Catenuloplanes niger: one gene and its partner. Each later gene encodes a partner of the first gene's protein in a complex. Links are inferred from orthologs where the notes say so. Each region holds a gene or a part of one and is shown on either strand. Other genes may lie near its edges.

Region 1 (7,404 bases):
CGGCGCGCAGGCCGGGCAGGAGCGCGACGTCCGCGTCCCGGAGCTCGGTCTGCACGCCGGCTGCGTGCAGCGCGTCGACGACCCGGCGGCCCGACCGGAGCGAGACGTCCCGCTCGTAGGAGAGGCCGCCGGCGAGAACCAGGACACGAAGATCGCGAGACATGCCGTCGATCATGCCAATTGCGAACCGGGCACATCCGCCCCGCCCTGGCCCGGACGGAGACCGACCGAACCGGAGCCGAAGACGGAGCGCATCGCCATCTCCTGTTCCATCACGCCGGAGAGCCGGCGCACGCCCTCCCGGATCCGCTCCGGTGACGGGAACGAGAAGTTGAGCCGCATGTACCGCTGGCCGGTGCCGTCCGAGTAGAACCCGGTGCCGGGCACGTACGCCACCCGGGCCGCGATCGCACGCGGGACCATCGCCTTCGAGTCGAGCCCGTCCGGCAACGTCGCCCAGACGAACAGCCCGCCGGACGGCCGGGTCCACGTCGTACCCGCCGGCATGAGGTCGTCGAGGGAGTCGAGCAGCGCGTCGCGCCGCTCCCGGTACACCTCGCGGTAGACCTTCAGCTGCTCCCGCCACGGCATCGTGGTCAGGTACTGGGTGACCGCGGCCTGGGCGAACGCGCTCGGGCAGAGGATCGTCGCCTCGGTCGCGATGACCAGCTTGTCGCGCACCGCGTGCGGCGCCAGGATCCACCCGATCCGCAGCCCGGGCGCGAACGTCTTGGAGAACGTGCTCAGGTAGAACACGCCGTCGCGCCGGCGGGCCCGCAGCGGCCGGGGCGCGTCGCCGTCGAAGCCGAGCTGACCGTACGGGTCGTCCTCGACGACCAGCAGCCCTTCCCGCTCGCAGATGTCCAGCACCTGCTCCCGCCGCTCCTCCGACATGGTCACGCCGGCCGGGTTCTGGTAGGTCGGGATGGTGTAGAGGAACTTGATCCGCCGGCCGGACGCCCGGACCGCCGCGATGGACGCCTCCAGCGCGGCCGGGATCAGGCCGTCGGAGTCCATCGCCACGTGTTCGACGGAGGCCTGCGCGGCCTGGAACACGCCGAGCGCGCCCACGTAGGTCGGCCCCTCGGCCAGCACCACGTCGCCCGGGTCCAGGAACAGGCGTGCGACCAGGTCGATCGCCTGCTGGCCGCCGACCGTCACCACCACGTCGTCCGGGGAGGCGCCGCATCCGACGTCGATGCCGGAGAGCGCCATCACCTCGCAGATCTTCTCGCGCAGCTCGATCGTGCCCTGGCCGATCCCGTACTGCAGGGTGGTGCTGCCCTGTTCGCTGCCGAGCCGGCCCAGCATCTCCCCCACGGCATCCAGCGGAAGTGCGGCGATGTACGGCGCCCCACCGGCCAGCGACACCACCTCGGGGCGACTGGCGACGGCGAAGAGAGCTCGGATCTCCGAGGCGGTCATGCCCCCGACACGGGCGGCATACCTATCGGTGTAATCATCGAGCGTCGTGCCGGACATGATCACCTCACTCTTGGCAGTGCGCCCAGCGCGGGCGCCGGTGTGATCGATGTTATGCCCTTCACATCCGGGCCACCCTCGGACGACCGGGCGGTCCACATGGCGGACCAACCCCGCGTCTTTCGCGCTCAGCTGAAAATCCGGCGTACGATTCTCCGGGGAGTTCGTCAGCACCGTGGGGGATCGCCACCATGTCTCGTCGCCTGGTCAGCCTGACCCTGGACACGCTCGAGGACCTTCCGCGAGGGTGCCGCAGGTGTGTCTTCTGGGAGCTCGATCCGGTCAGCGCCGAACGCGCCTGCACCGACGGCGCACCTGAGCTGGAGAAAGAGGCCTGGGTCTCGCAGACGCTGCTGGAGTGGGGCTCCTGCGGCAAGCTGGTCTACGTCGACGGCATGCCGGCCGGCTTCGTGATGTTCGCGCCGCCCGCCTACGTCCCGCGTTCGATGGCGTTCCCCACCTCGCCCGTCTCCGCCGACGCCGCGCTACTGATGACGTCTCACGTCGTCCCCGCGTTCGCCGGCGGCGGGCTCGGCCGCATGCTGGTCCAGGGCGTCGCACGCGACCTCACCAAGCGTGGCATCAAGGCCATCGAGGCGTTCGGGGACGCCAAGTTCGGTGACGTCGACGACGACGCCAAGGCCTGCGTCGCCCCGGTCGACTTCTTCCTCTCCGTGGGCTTCAAGACCGTCCGCCAGCACCCCCGCTACCCGCGCCTCCGCCTGGAACTGCGCACCGCGCTCTCCTGGAAGTCCGACGTCGAGTACGCGCTGGAGAAACTTCTCGGTTCGATGACGCCGGAGACGCTGCTGCGCCCGGTTCGGCCCGCCACCCGATCCACGGTCTGACGACCTGAGAAGCGGATTTCCCGCTTCCGGCGTGGTCACCGTCCGCATGCTCCCGCGGGCACCGGTCGGCCGTTGGCCGGCCTCCCTGCACGTCCCGGCCCACTCCGGCACCCCGTAAGTGAGCTCGACTCAGTAGCGATAGCCCCTCGACGAGGCGCCGTCCCACCGTGCCGGAACGCCGCGCAGCGCTGAGCCGCGCCGCGCCGAGACGTTGCGTTGGGCGCCGATCGGGATGCCGCACGGAGATGTCGTGAGCAGGCCAGGAGCCTAGTGAGCGAAGCTCACTTGGGTGTGCTCGGGCGGCCTCGGATCGTGCAGGGAGGAGCGCCAGCGACGACCGGTGCCCGCGGGAGCATGCGGGACCCGGGCCGCCGGAAGCGGGAAGATCCGGTTGTTGATCCGGGGTTCAGGCCTTGACCGGGAGACCGCCGGAAAGCGCCATGCGCAGCTGGCGGACGTCGATCGAACCGGTCGGCACGTCGTTCTCGACCGGGTAGTACATCCGCTGGACCGCGGCGACGATCGACTCTATCGCCTGCTCGCGGAAGAGCGGGTCGACGAGCCGGTTCCGGTCGAGCGGCGAGGTCAGGTAGCCGAACTCGACGCGGACCGCGGGCATGCGGCTGAGACGCAGCAGGTCCCAGGTCTTCGCGTGGGTCTGGCAGTTGCGCATGCCGGTGCGGGCGACGATCTCGCGCTGGACCAGCCCGGCCAGCCGCTCGGCGACCGTGGAGGTGACGCCGTCGGAGGTGCCGTCGCCGTAGTGGTACGTGGAGACGCCGTCCGCCTCGGGCGTCTTGTAGCCGTCGATGTGCAGCGAGATCAGCAGGTCGGCGTGCAGGTCGTTGGCGAGCTGGGCACGGTCCCGATCCGGGATGCGGGCGGCCGGCGACGGCCCCCGGGTGAGGTGGACGCGCATGCCGGCGCCGGCCAGGCGGCCCTCCAGGCGCGACGCGAGGTCGAACGCGAGCTCCGACTCGGTCCAGCGCAGCGGGCCGTCCGGGACGATGATGCCCGGGTCGGGACCGCCGTGGCCGGGGTCGATGACCACGGTCTTGCCGAGCAGGTGCGGGCCGGACTGGCGGAACGCCTCGGCCTCGCGCAGCCACTGCGGCCGGCCGCCGACCACCTTGCGGCCGAGCCGGCGCAGCGCGTGCATGGTCTGCGGCCCGAACGAGCCGTCCGGGGAGAGGCCGACCTCGCGCTGGAACTGGCCGACGGCCTTGGCGGTGCGGCCCTGGTAGACGCCGTCCGGCCGGCCCACGTCGTAGCCCATCTCCAGCAGGCGTTCCTGCAGCGTGCGGACGTCCTCACCGATCAGCGGGTGCGGGATCGCGTGGAACAGCGCGCGCGAGCCGAGCCGCCAGCGGGACGCGTCGAGCGCCAGCCAGGTCTCCTCGTCGACCTCGCCGTCGACGGTCAGGCCGCGCTGCTGCTGGAACGCGCGGACCGCGGTGTCGGTGCGGTCGTCGAAGACATCGGAGTCCTGGTCGAAGGACGCGTCGAGGCGCGCCAGGACCGAGCGGATCTCCGCCACCGCGGGGCCACGGTCTCCACGTCGGATCGGGCGCACAGGGAACGACCTCCTCGGAACTCGACCCGGAGCGTATCGCGGGTCCACCGCCGCCGCCGGGTTCACGACGTGCGGGTAGAAGACGGGCTACTTACAGTAAAGAGCCCCGGCTTCGCGAAACGCATAAACCGGGGCTCTCTGCGCAAAAAGTGTATTACAGCGCGTCTTCGATGAGGTTGATCAGCGCGCCCTTGGGCTTGGCGCCGGCCACCGACTTCACCGGCTGGCCGCCCTTGAAGACCGTGAGCGTCGGCACGGACATCACCCGGTACGCCATGGCGGTCTCCGGGTTCTCGTCGATGTTCATCTTGACGATGGTGACCTTGTCGCCCATCTCCTGCGAGATCTCCTCGAGCAGCGGGGTGACCTTGCGGCACGGCGCGCACCACTCGGCCCAGAAGTCGACGAGCACCGGCTTGTCGGACTGCAGAACCTGGCTGACAAAGGTCTTGTCGGTGACCGACTCCATGGATCCTCCTGGGGCTGGGGGGTGACTTACTAGATCTCTTCGAACGACGCGATGAAGCGCTCGGCGTCGAGCGCGGCGGCACAGCCGGTGCCGGACGCGGTGATCGCCTGCCGGTACGTGTGGTCGACCAGGTCACCGGCCGCGAACACACCCTGGACGTTGGTCCGCGTGCTGGGCGAGTCGACGACCACGTAGCCGTCCTCGTCCATCGCGACCTGGCCCTTGAAGAGGTCGCTGCGCGGGATGTGGCCGATCGCGACGAACACGCCGGTGACGTCCATCGTCTTGGTCTCGCCGGACACCGTGTTCTTCAGGCGGACGCCGCTGACCTTGCCGTCCTCGCCGAGGATCTCCTCGACCGCGCTGTTCCACTCGACCTTGATCTTCGGGTTGTCCAGCGCGCGCTGCGCCATGATCTTGCTGGCCCGGAACGAGTCGCGGCGGTGCACGATGGTGACCGTCTCCGCGAACCGGGTCAGGAACGTGGCCTCCTCCATGGCGGAGTCGCCACCGCCGACCACCACGATGTGCTGGTTGCGGAAGAAGAAGCCGTCACACGTGGCGCAGGACGAGACGCCGTGACCGAGCAGCTCCTCCTCGCCGGGGACGCCGAGCCGGCGCCAGGCCGAACCGGTGGCGAGGATCACGGCGCGCGCGAAGTAGCTGGTGTCGCCGACCCAGACCGTCTTGAGGCCCTCCGCACCCGGCTCGGTGACCGTGGTGCCGGTGAGCTCGACGCGGGTGACGTCGTCCGTGATGAACTCGGCGCCGAACCGCTCCGCCTGCTTGCGCATGGAGTCCATCAGCTCCGGGCCCATGACACCGTCCGGGAAGCCGGGGTAGTTCTCCACCTCGGTGGTGGTCATCAGCGCGCCGCCCGACTGCACACCCTCGATGACCAGCGGCTTCAGGTTGGCGCGTGCGGCGTAGACCGCGGCGGTGTAACCGGACGGCCCCGAGCCGATGATGATCAGGTTGCGGACCTCGTCCACTGCCCCACTCCTCAGTCCTCGTGTGCGGCGCTGCCCGTCCGGCCGGTGGCAGGGCATGGCGGCGATCGCCCCAGCAGAAACGTCATCGCATGAACCGGGATTCCCGGTCCGGCACACCGGTGGGCCGGCTCACGTCGGGGCCCGAAGGGTGCTGCCTGCTCACCCTACCGGCGCGCGATGGAGAGTGTCCGCTCCCATGCCCTCGGCACCGCACTCCGGGCCGCTGATCCACACCATGTCGCGGCCGGCCGGATCGGTGAAGAGCACCAGCATGCCGGGGCTGCCCTCGAACGACGCGTAGTCGATCAGCCGGGCCGTGACGGCCGCGACACCGTGCTCGACCGCGATCGCCTGTAGACAGGCGCGCAGCGCGGCCGGGTCGGTGAGCCGGGCCAGCGCCGGTGGCACGGCGCCGGCGGTGTCCTCCCGCATCGGGGCCGGTGCCCCGCCGCCGGTGTCGGCCATCGGACTGCTGAACGTCTCGGCCGCGGCGGCGCCGCGCTCCGCCGTCTGCGCGGCCAGCGCCGCGGACTCCGGCGTGTAGTCCCGGCCGCTGACCAGGACCCGTTGCGCGAGCATCGGCGCGGACACGGCACCCGGCGCCCCGGCCGACGTGGCGACCTCGCTGTTGTCCGCCGAGTTGTCGAGCAGACCGGTCAGGCCGATCGAGGCGAACGCCAGCACACCGGCGGCGATCGCGGTGGGCACGGCCCAGCGCGGCACGTGGCGCTTCCGCAGCGGGACGACGGGGGCGACGAACTCCGCCCGGAGCGCGTCGTCGAGCCGGGCGGCCAGGTCCGCGGGCATCGGGCCGACCGGTGCCTCGGCCAGCGCACGCAGGTCGGTCCGGACCGCGCCGGTGGCCTCGGCGAGCGCGTCGTGCGCGTCCCGCCAGTGCGGATCCGCGGCGATCAGCGCGGTGACCTCGTCGAATCGTGGGTCGCCGGCCAACGCGCCGCCCAGGTAGTCGGCGAGGAGGTCCCACTGAGCCTCGGTCAGTGACGCGTCCGAGCTGCTCACTGTTCCTCCGTCTGCACTCGCAGGGCCTTCCGCGATGAGACGTCTCCCGCGTCCGCCGGGTTCCCGGCGTGAGCTGCGTCGCTCAACGTTCCCGTGACCGGAGCGTTATTGGGCCGAGACCGCTGCGGCCGCAGGTGCCCGAGGCTGATCGCCAGCTTGGCGCGACCGCGGGCACACCGGCTCTTCACGGTTCCCTCGGCCACGCCGAGCGCGGCCGCCGCCTCGGCCACCGAGTAGCCCTGCACGTCGACCAGGATCAGCGCGGCCCGCTGCTCGAACGGCAGCTCGTCGATCGCGGCCCGCACCACCAGCGCGGTGTCGTGGTCGACGATCGGCGCGGCCGGCTCCCGCTCCGGGCGGTCGTCGTCGGCCGGGCCGGAGAGCGGGACCGTGCGGTGGCTCCGCAGCCGCCGGATCCGGTCCAGGCAGGCGTTGACGACGATCCGGTGCAGCCAGGTGGTGACCGCGGCGTCGCCCCGGAAGCGCGCGGCCGCCCGGTGCGCGGAGAGCAGCGCCTCCTGCAGCGCGTCCGCCGCCTCCTCGCGGTCGCCGACGGTGCGCACCGCGACCGCCCAGAGCCGGTCCCGGTGCCGGTGGATCAGCTCGGCGAAGGCATCGCGATCGCCGGCGACGTGAGCCGCGAGCAGCTCGTCGTCGGGTGTGTCAGGTTCCCTCGACGGTGATCTCATCAACCACGATCTTCCGCGAGTCCGGCAACTCCGTGAACCACACCAGCAGGTACTGGTACTTGGCGTCCGGGTCGAAGCCGTCGATGAAGGCCAGCGTGGGCGCGTCGTGGTTCTCGAAGCCCTTGCCGATCTGGGTGTACGTCGTGCGGATCTGCTCGTCGAAACCCATCAGCGTGTCGTTCGGCGCGCCGGTGTTGCCGCCGGCCGGGTCGCTCGCACCGGTCAGCAGCTGCGCGGAGATGCCCTTCTCGCCGAGCTGCACCTTGACCGAGGAGACCTGCCGCGGGCTGCCCAGGTCGATCAGCAGCCCGATGCCGGGCTTGAGGTTGCC
Region 2 (5,194 bases), 4.6 Mb from region 1 along the record:
ATCAGGGTCGTCGGGCGCCAGGACAGCTCGCCGGGGTCGACCGCCAGGGTGAGGCCGGGGACGCCGGTGAGCAGCTTGTCGAAGGCGACCAGCCCCTCCACGCGGGCCAGCGGCGCGCCCAGGCAGTGGTGGATGCCGTGGCCGAAGGCGACGTGCGGGTTGCGCGGGCGCTCGACGATCAGCTCGTCGGGGGACTCGAAGTGCGCCGGGTCCCGGTTCGCGGCGAGGAGGTTGACCATGACGATGTCGCCCGCCCGGATCCGCTGACCGCCGAGCGTGAAGTCCTCGGTGGCGACGCGTCCGGTGGACAGCTCGACCGGGCTCTCGTAGCGGAGGAACTCCTCGATCGCGGCCGGGAGTAGCGCCCGGTCCGCGCGCAGCCGCTCCCACTGCCGCCGGTCGCGCAGCAGCAACAGGTAGACGCCGTTGCCGATGAGGTTCATGGTGGTCTCGTGACCGGCGGCCAGCAGCAGGAACGCCATCGACGTCAGCTCGTCGGCGGAGAGGCGGTCCTCGTCGTCGCGCGCGCTGACCAGGGCGGAGAGCAGATCGTCGCCGGGGTGGGCGTGGCGGTGGGCGATCAGGCCCCGCAGGTAGGCGATGAATTCCTCGACGGTGGTCCGCAGATCCTCGCCGGTGATCTCGCCGGTCGGGTCGATGCCCGCGGCGATGGTGCCGGACCAGGCGCGGAAGGTGTCGCGTTCCGCCGGCGGGATGCCCAGCAGCAGGCAGATGACCTGTACGGGGAGCGGGAACGCGTACGCGCTGATCAGATCCACCCGGTCGGATCCGCGCATCTCGTCGAGCAGCGCGTCCGCGATCCCCTCGATCCGCGGGCGCAGCTCCTCGACGCGCCGGGTGGTGAAGGCCGCGGCCACCAGCCGGCGCAACCGGGTGTGGTCGGGCGGGTCGGCGGACAGCATGTGCCGGTTGATCGCGTTGCCGGCGTCGGAGTAGGAGTCCTGGTCACGGGGCGCCTTGGACAGCCGGCCGTCGGTCAGCGCCGCCCGCGCCACGTGGTATCCGGTGACCATCCACACCTCCTCCCCGGACGGCAGCTGCACGCGCCGCACCGGGCCTTCGGCACGCCACGCGGCGTACACCGGATGTGGATTCGTGAGAATGTCGCTGTCGTTCACGATGCCTCCGCTCAGGGGCCGACCGTGCGGACACCTCCCATCAGACCGCAACGGTCGTCGATGGAACAGGGCTCGCCGTGGCGGATCTGCTCGGCGGCGCCGGTCGCGGGGCGCCCGGGCCCGGGTCACCCATGACCCGGGCCGCCGACGAGGGGTGGGCTCAGGCGGTGAGCTCGGCGAGGAGCTTCTCCACGCGGGCGCGGATCTCGTCGCGGATCGGGCGGACCGAGTCCACGCCCTTGCCGGCCGGGTCGTCGAGTTTCCAGTCCTCGTAGCGTTTGCCGGGGAAGACCGGGCAGGCGTCGCCGCAGCCCATGGTGATGATCACGTCGGAGTCCCGCGCGGTCTCGTACTCGAGGAGGGTCGGGGTCCGGCCGGTGATGTCGATGCCGACCTCGCGCATCGCCTCGACCGCGGCCGGGTTGATCGTCTCGGCGGGTGCGGAACCGGCGGAGCGGACCTCGACGGTGTCGCCGGCGAGGTGGCGCAGCCAGCCGGCGGCCATCTGGGAACGGCCGGCGTTGTGCACGCAGACGAACAACACGCTGGGCTTGTCACTCATGGGGATTCTCCTGCTCAGACGGTGGTGGGGAAGAAGCGGCGGCGGGCCCACAGGGAGACGTAGACCAGGCCGACGAGGACCGGCACCTCGATCAGCGGGCCGACGACACCGGCGAGGGCCTGGCCGGACGTGACGCCGAAGGTGCCGATCGCGACGGCGATGGCCAGCTCGAAGTTGTTGCCCGCGGCGGTGAAGGCGAGGGTGGTGGTGCGCGCGTAGCCGAGGCCGATGGCCTTGCCGAGCAGGTACGAGCCGGCCCACATGAGCGCGAAGTAGGCCAGTAGCGGCAGCGCGATCCGCGCGACGTCCCACGGCCGGCCGGTGATGGCGTCACCCTGCAGGGCGAACAGGACGACGATCGTGAACAGCAGCCCGTAGAGAGCGGCCGGCCCGATCACCGGCAGGAACCGCTCCTCGTACCAGTCGCGTCCGCGGGCGCGCTCGCCGAGCCGGCGGGTGAGGTAGCCGGCCAGCAACGGGATGCCGAGGAAGACCAGCACGTTGCCGGCGATGTCCCAGCCGGAGACGTCGAGGGCGGCGCCGTCCAGGCCGAGCCAGCCGGGGAGGACGGCCAGGTAGAACCAGCCGAGCAACCCGAAGGCGAACACCTGGAACACGGAGTTGAGCGCGACCAGCACGGCCGCGGCCTCCCGGTCGCCGCAGGCCAGGTCGTTCCAGATGATCACCATGGCGATGCAGCGGGCCAGCCCGACGATGATCAGGCCGGTACGGTACTCCGGCTGGTCCGGAAGGAAGAGCCAGGCCAGGGCGAACATCACCGCGGGGCCGACCAGCCAGTTGAGCGCCAGCGAGGAGACGAGCAGCCGGCGGTCGCCGGTGACGGTGTCCAGGCGGTCGTAGCGGACCTTCGCCAGCACCGGGTACATCATGATCAGCAGGCCGAGCGCGATCGGCAGCGAGATCCCGCCGACCTGCACCGCGTCCAGCGCGCCGTTCACGCCCGGCACGAGACGGCCGAGCAGCAGCCCGGCCGCCATCGCGACGCCGATCCACACGGGCAGGAACTGATCGAGGCGGGACAGCCGGCCGACAACGGGGCTGGGACTGGTCGTACTCACGGTCGGTGCTCCTGAACCTGGGCGGGTGGGGCGGCCCGCCGGCCGGTCGGCCGGCGAACGGGTGCGGGACTGACTGGCGGCGGGAATCTCGAGTCGCTCGAGCGCGGTCCGCGGGTTCCCGTCGTCATCCGGCAGGAGGTGCCGGTCACGGCGCGATCGCCGGGGCCAGGCGGTCTATGCGCCCGGCCAGGTCGGTGTAGGCGGCCTCGAACGCGTCGTCGGTGTCGACCCGGGCCGGGTCCGGCACCGACCAGTGCAGCCGGGGACGGACCGGGCCGGTGAGGTCCTCGTGGGCGTTGTCGCACACCGCGATGACCAGGTCGCCGTCGTGGACGACCGCGTCGACGTGCGCGGTGCCGGCCGGGTCGAGGTCCAGCCCGTGCCGGTGGGCGACCGTGACCGCGCGGGGGTGCACCCGCGCGGCGGGTCGCGTGCCGGCGGACGCGGCCGGGGCGCCGGAGCGATGCCGCCAGAGCGCGGCGGCCAGCTGGGAGCGGGCGGAGTTGTGGGTGCAGACGAAGACCACCCGCTCGGCCGGCGGTAGCGGCGGCGACGCCAGCGACGCCAACGCGGCCGGGTCCAGTCGCAGGTAGGTGCGGCGCCGGTCGCCCTCCGAGCGGGTGCGCACGAGCAGGCCCGCGTCGCGCAGCACCCTCACGTGATGCGCGACGAGATTGGTCGGCAGGTCCAGGTCCGCGGCGAGTTCCCCGGGCGAGGCGTCCCCCAGGGTGAGCGCGTCGACGATCGCCAGCCGGGTCGGGTCGCCGAGGGCGGCGTGGATCCGCGCCCGGCCTTGCAGGGTCATCCGCTCAGCGTCCATTGACTCAATACTTGCTGAGCGATTCCACGAGGGCAAGGTGCGCCCGGGTGAACATCAGGTGCCGTCGGGGCCGGCTCAGGACGGTGAAGGCGCGTCCACGGCGAGGAGGCCGCCGAGCCGGCGCATCATCTCCGGCCGTGGCCGGTAGTAGACCCAGGTGCCGCGCCGCTCGGCGTCGACCAGTCCGGCCTCGCGCAGGATCCGCAGGTGGTGGGAGATCGTCGGCCCCGACAGGGCGAACGCCGGCGTGAGGTCGCAGACGCAGATCTCGCCCTCGGCCGCCGACGCGATCATCGACATCAGCTGCAACCGCACCGGGTCGCCCAGCGCCTTGAACGCCGGCGCCAGCGCCGCCGCGGCCTCCGCGGGGATCCGGCGCACGGAGATCGGCGGGCAGCACCCGCCCGCGGTGGTCGCGGGGCCGGCGAGGGTCACCGGTTCGGACTGATTCGACATGCGTCTAGGTTGACAGACATCTAATCACCGGGCAACCTTTGATTCGAGCAACGTCGAGACAGCCTCGTCCGCCCCTCTGCTTCGACAAGTATCAAGACAAAGGAGATCCGCTGTGAGCGTCAGCCCGCACGAACTACCCGTCGTCGTCATCGGTGCCGGACCCGTCGGCCTCGCCGCCGCCGCCCACCTGCACGAGCGTGATCTGCCGTTCCTCGTCCTGGAAGCGGGGGAGGGGCCGGCCGCGGCCGTGCGGCAGTGGGCGCACGTCCGGCTGTTCTCGCCGTGGCGGTTCAACCTCGACGCCGCCGCGAAGCGGCTGCTCGACGGCACCGGATGGGCCGAACCCGAGCCGGACGAGCTCCCGACCGGCGGCCAGCTCGCCGCCGACTACCTGCAGCCGCTCGCGGACCTGCCCGCGCTGAAGCCGCACGTGCGCTACGGCGCCCGGGTGGTCGCGGTGACCCGGCTCGGCATGGACCGGCTCCGCACCGAGGGCCGCGAGTCCGTGCCGTTCCTCGTCCGCCTCGACGGCGGGGAGGACGTCCTCGCCTCCGCCGTGATCGACGCGTCCGGCACCTGGCAGACCCCGAACCACCTCGGCGCCTCCGGCATCCCGGCGCACGGCGAGACCGGCGCCGCCGCCTTCGTCGCGCACGCGCTGCCCGACGTGACCGGCGCCGATCGCGACCGGTTCGCCGGCCGGCACACCCTCGTCGTCGGCGCCGGGCACTCCGCCGCCAACACCCTCCTCTCCCTCGCCGAACTCGCCGAACGGGCACCGGACACGCGCATCACCTGGGCGATCCGCGCGGCCGGCCCCGCCCGCACCTACGGCGGCGAGGACGCCGACGCGCTGCCGGCCCGCGGCGCACTCGGCTCCCGGCTGCGCGCACACGTCGAGTCCGGCGCCATCACGCTGCTCACCGGCTTCTCCGTCCGGTCGGTCGGCGTCACCGGCGACCGGGTGAGCGTCTCGGACGGCACCCGCACCGTGACGGTCGACCGGATCGTCGGCGCCACCGGGTTCCGGCCCGACCACTCCTTCGTCTCCGAGCTGCGCCTCGACCTCGACCCGATCATGGGCTCCACCCGGGCGCTCGCACCGCTGATCGACCCGAACGAGCACTCCTGCGGCACC

What was found. Proteins that work in one complex are often made in the same cells at the same time.
Region 2: the proteins of trxA (region 1) and J2S44_RS39190 are in contact, whole or in part, in an NMR structure (PDB 2IPA), measured with the Bacillus subtilis proteins. The link is inferred for Catenuloplanes niger from one-to-one orthologs.

The regions. Positions count from the first base shown.
Region 1 is NZ_JAVDYC010000001.1:4,311,628-4,319,031, reverse strand. The notes cover bases 2,716-5,611. They hold trxA (thioredoxin), read right to left. Parts: upstream 4,373-5,611; coding sequence 4,058-4,372; downstream 2,716-4,057. Other genes in these bases: J2S44_RS19000 (RsmA family anti-sigma factor), read right to left, coding at 5,524-5,611; trxB (thioredoxin-disulfide reductase), read right to left, coding at 4,402-5,364; J2S44_RS19015 (N-acetylmuramoyl-L-alanine amidase), read right to left, coding at 2,737-3,903. Outside these bases: J2S44_RS19030 (D-alanine--D-alanine ligase family protein), read right to left, coding at 1-163; J2S44_RS19025 (aminotransferase-like domain-containing protein), read right to left, coding at 172-1,482; J2S44_RS19020 (GNAT family N-acetyltransferase), read left to right, coding at 1,674-2,330; more of J2S44_RS19000, read right to left, coding at 5,612-6,384; RNA polymerase sigma factor SigM, read right to left, coding at 6,381-7,073; J2S44_RS18990 (protein kinase family protein), read right to left, coding at 7,048-7,404. UniProt on the Bacillus subtilis protein: Participates in various redox reactions through the reversible oxidation of its active center dithiol to a disulfide and catalyzes dithiol-disulfide exchange reactions.
Region 2 is NZ_JAVDYC010000001.1:8,921,410-8,926,603, forward strand. What follows is about bases 1-2,940. They hold J2S44_RS39190 (arsenate reductase ArsC), read right to left. Parts: upstream 1,702-2,940; coding sequence 1,300-1,701; downstream 1-1,299. Other genes in these bases: J2S44_RS39185 (cytochrome P450 family protein), read right to left, coding at 1-1,139; arsB (ACR3 family arsenite efflux transporter), read right to left, coding at 1,716-2,780; J2S44_RS39200 (arsenate reductase/protein-tyrosine-phosphatase family protein), read right to left, coding at 2,926-2,940. Also shown: more of J2S44_RS39200, read right to left, coding at 2,941-3,585; J2S44_RS39205 (ArsR/SmtB family transcription factor), read right to left, coding at 3,676-4,056; J2S44_RS39210 (NAD(P)-binding domain-containing protein), read left to right, coding at 4,169-5,194. UniProt on the Bacillus subtilis protein: Catalyzes the reduction of arsenate [As(V)] to arsenite [As(III)]. In vitro, can dephosphorylate para-nitrophenyl phosphate (pNPP).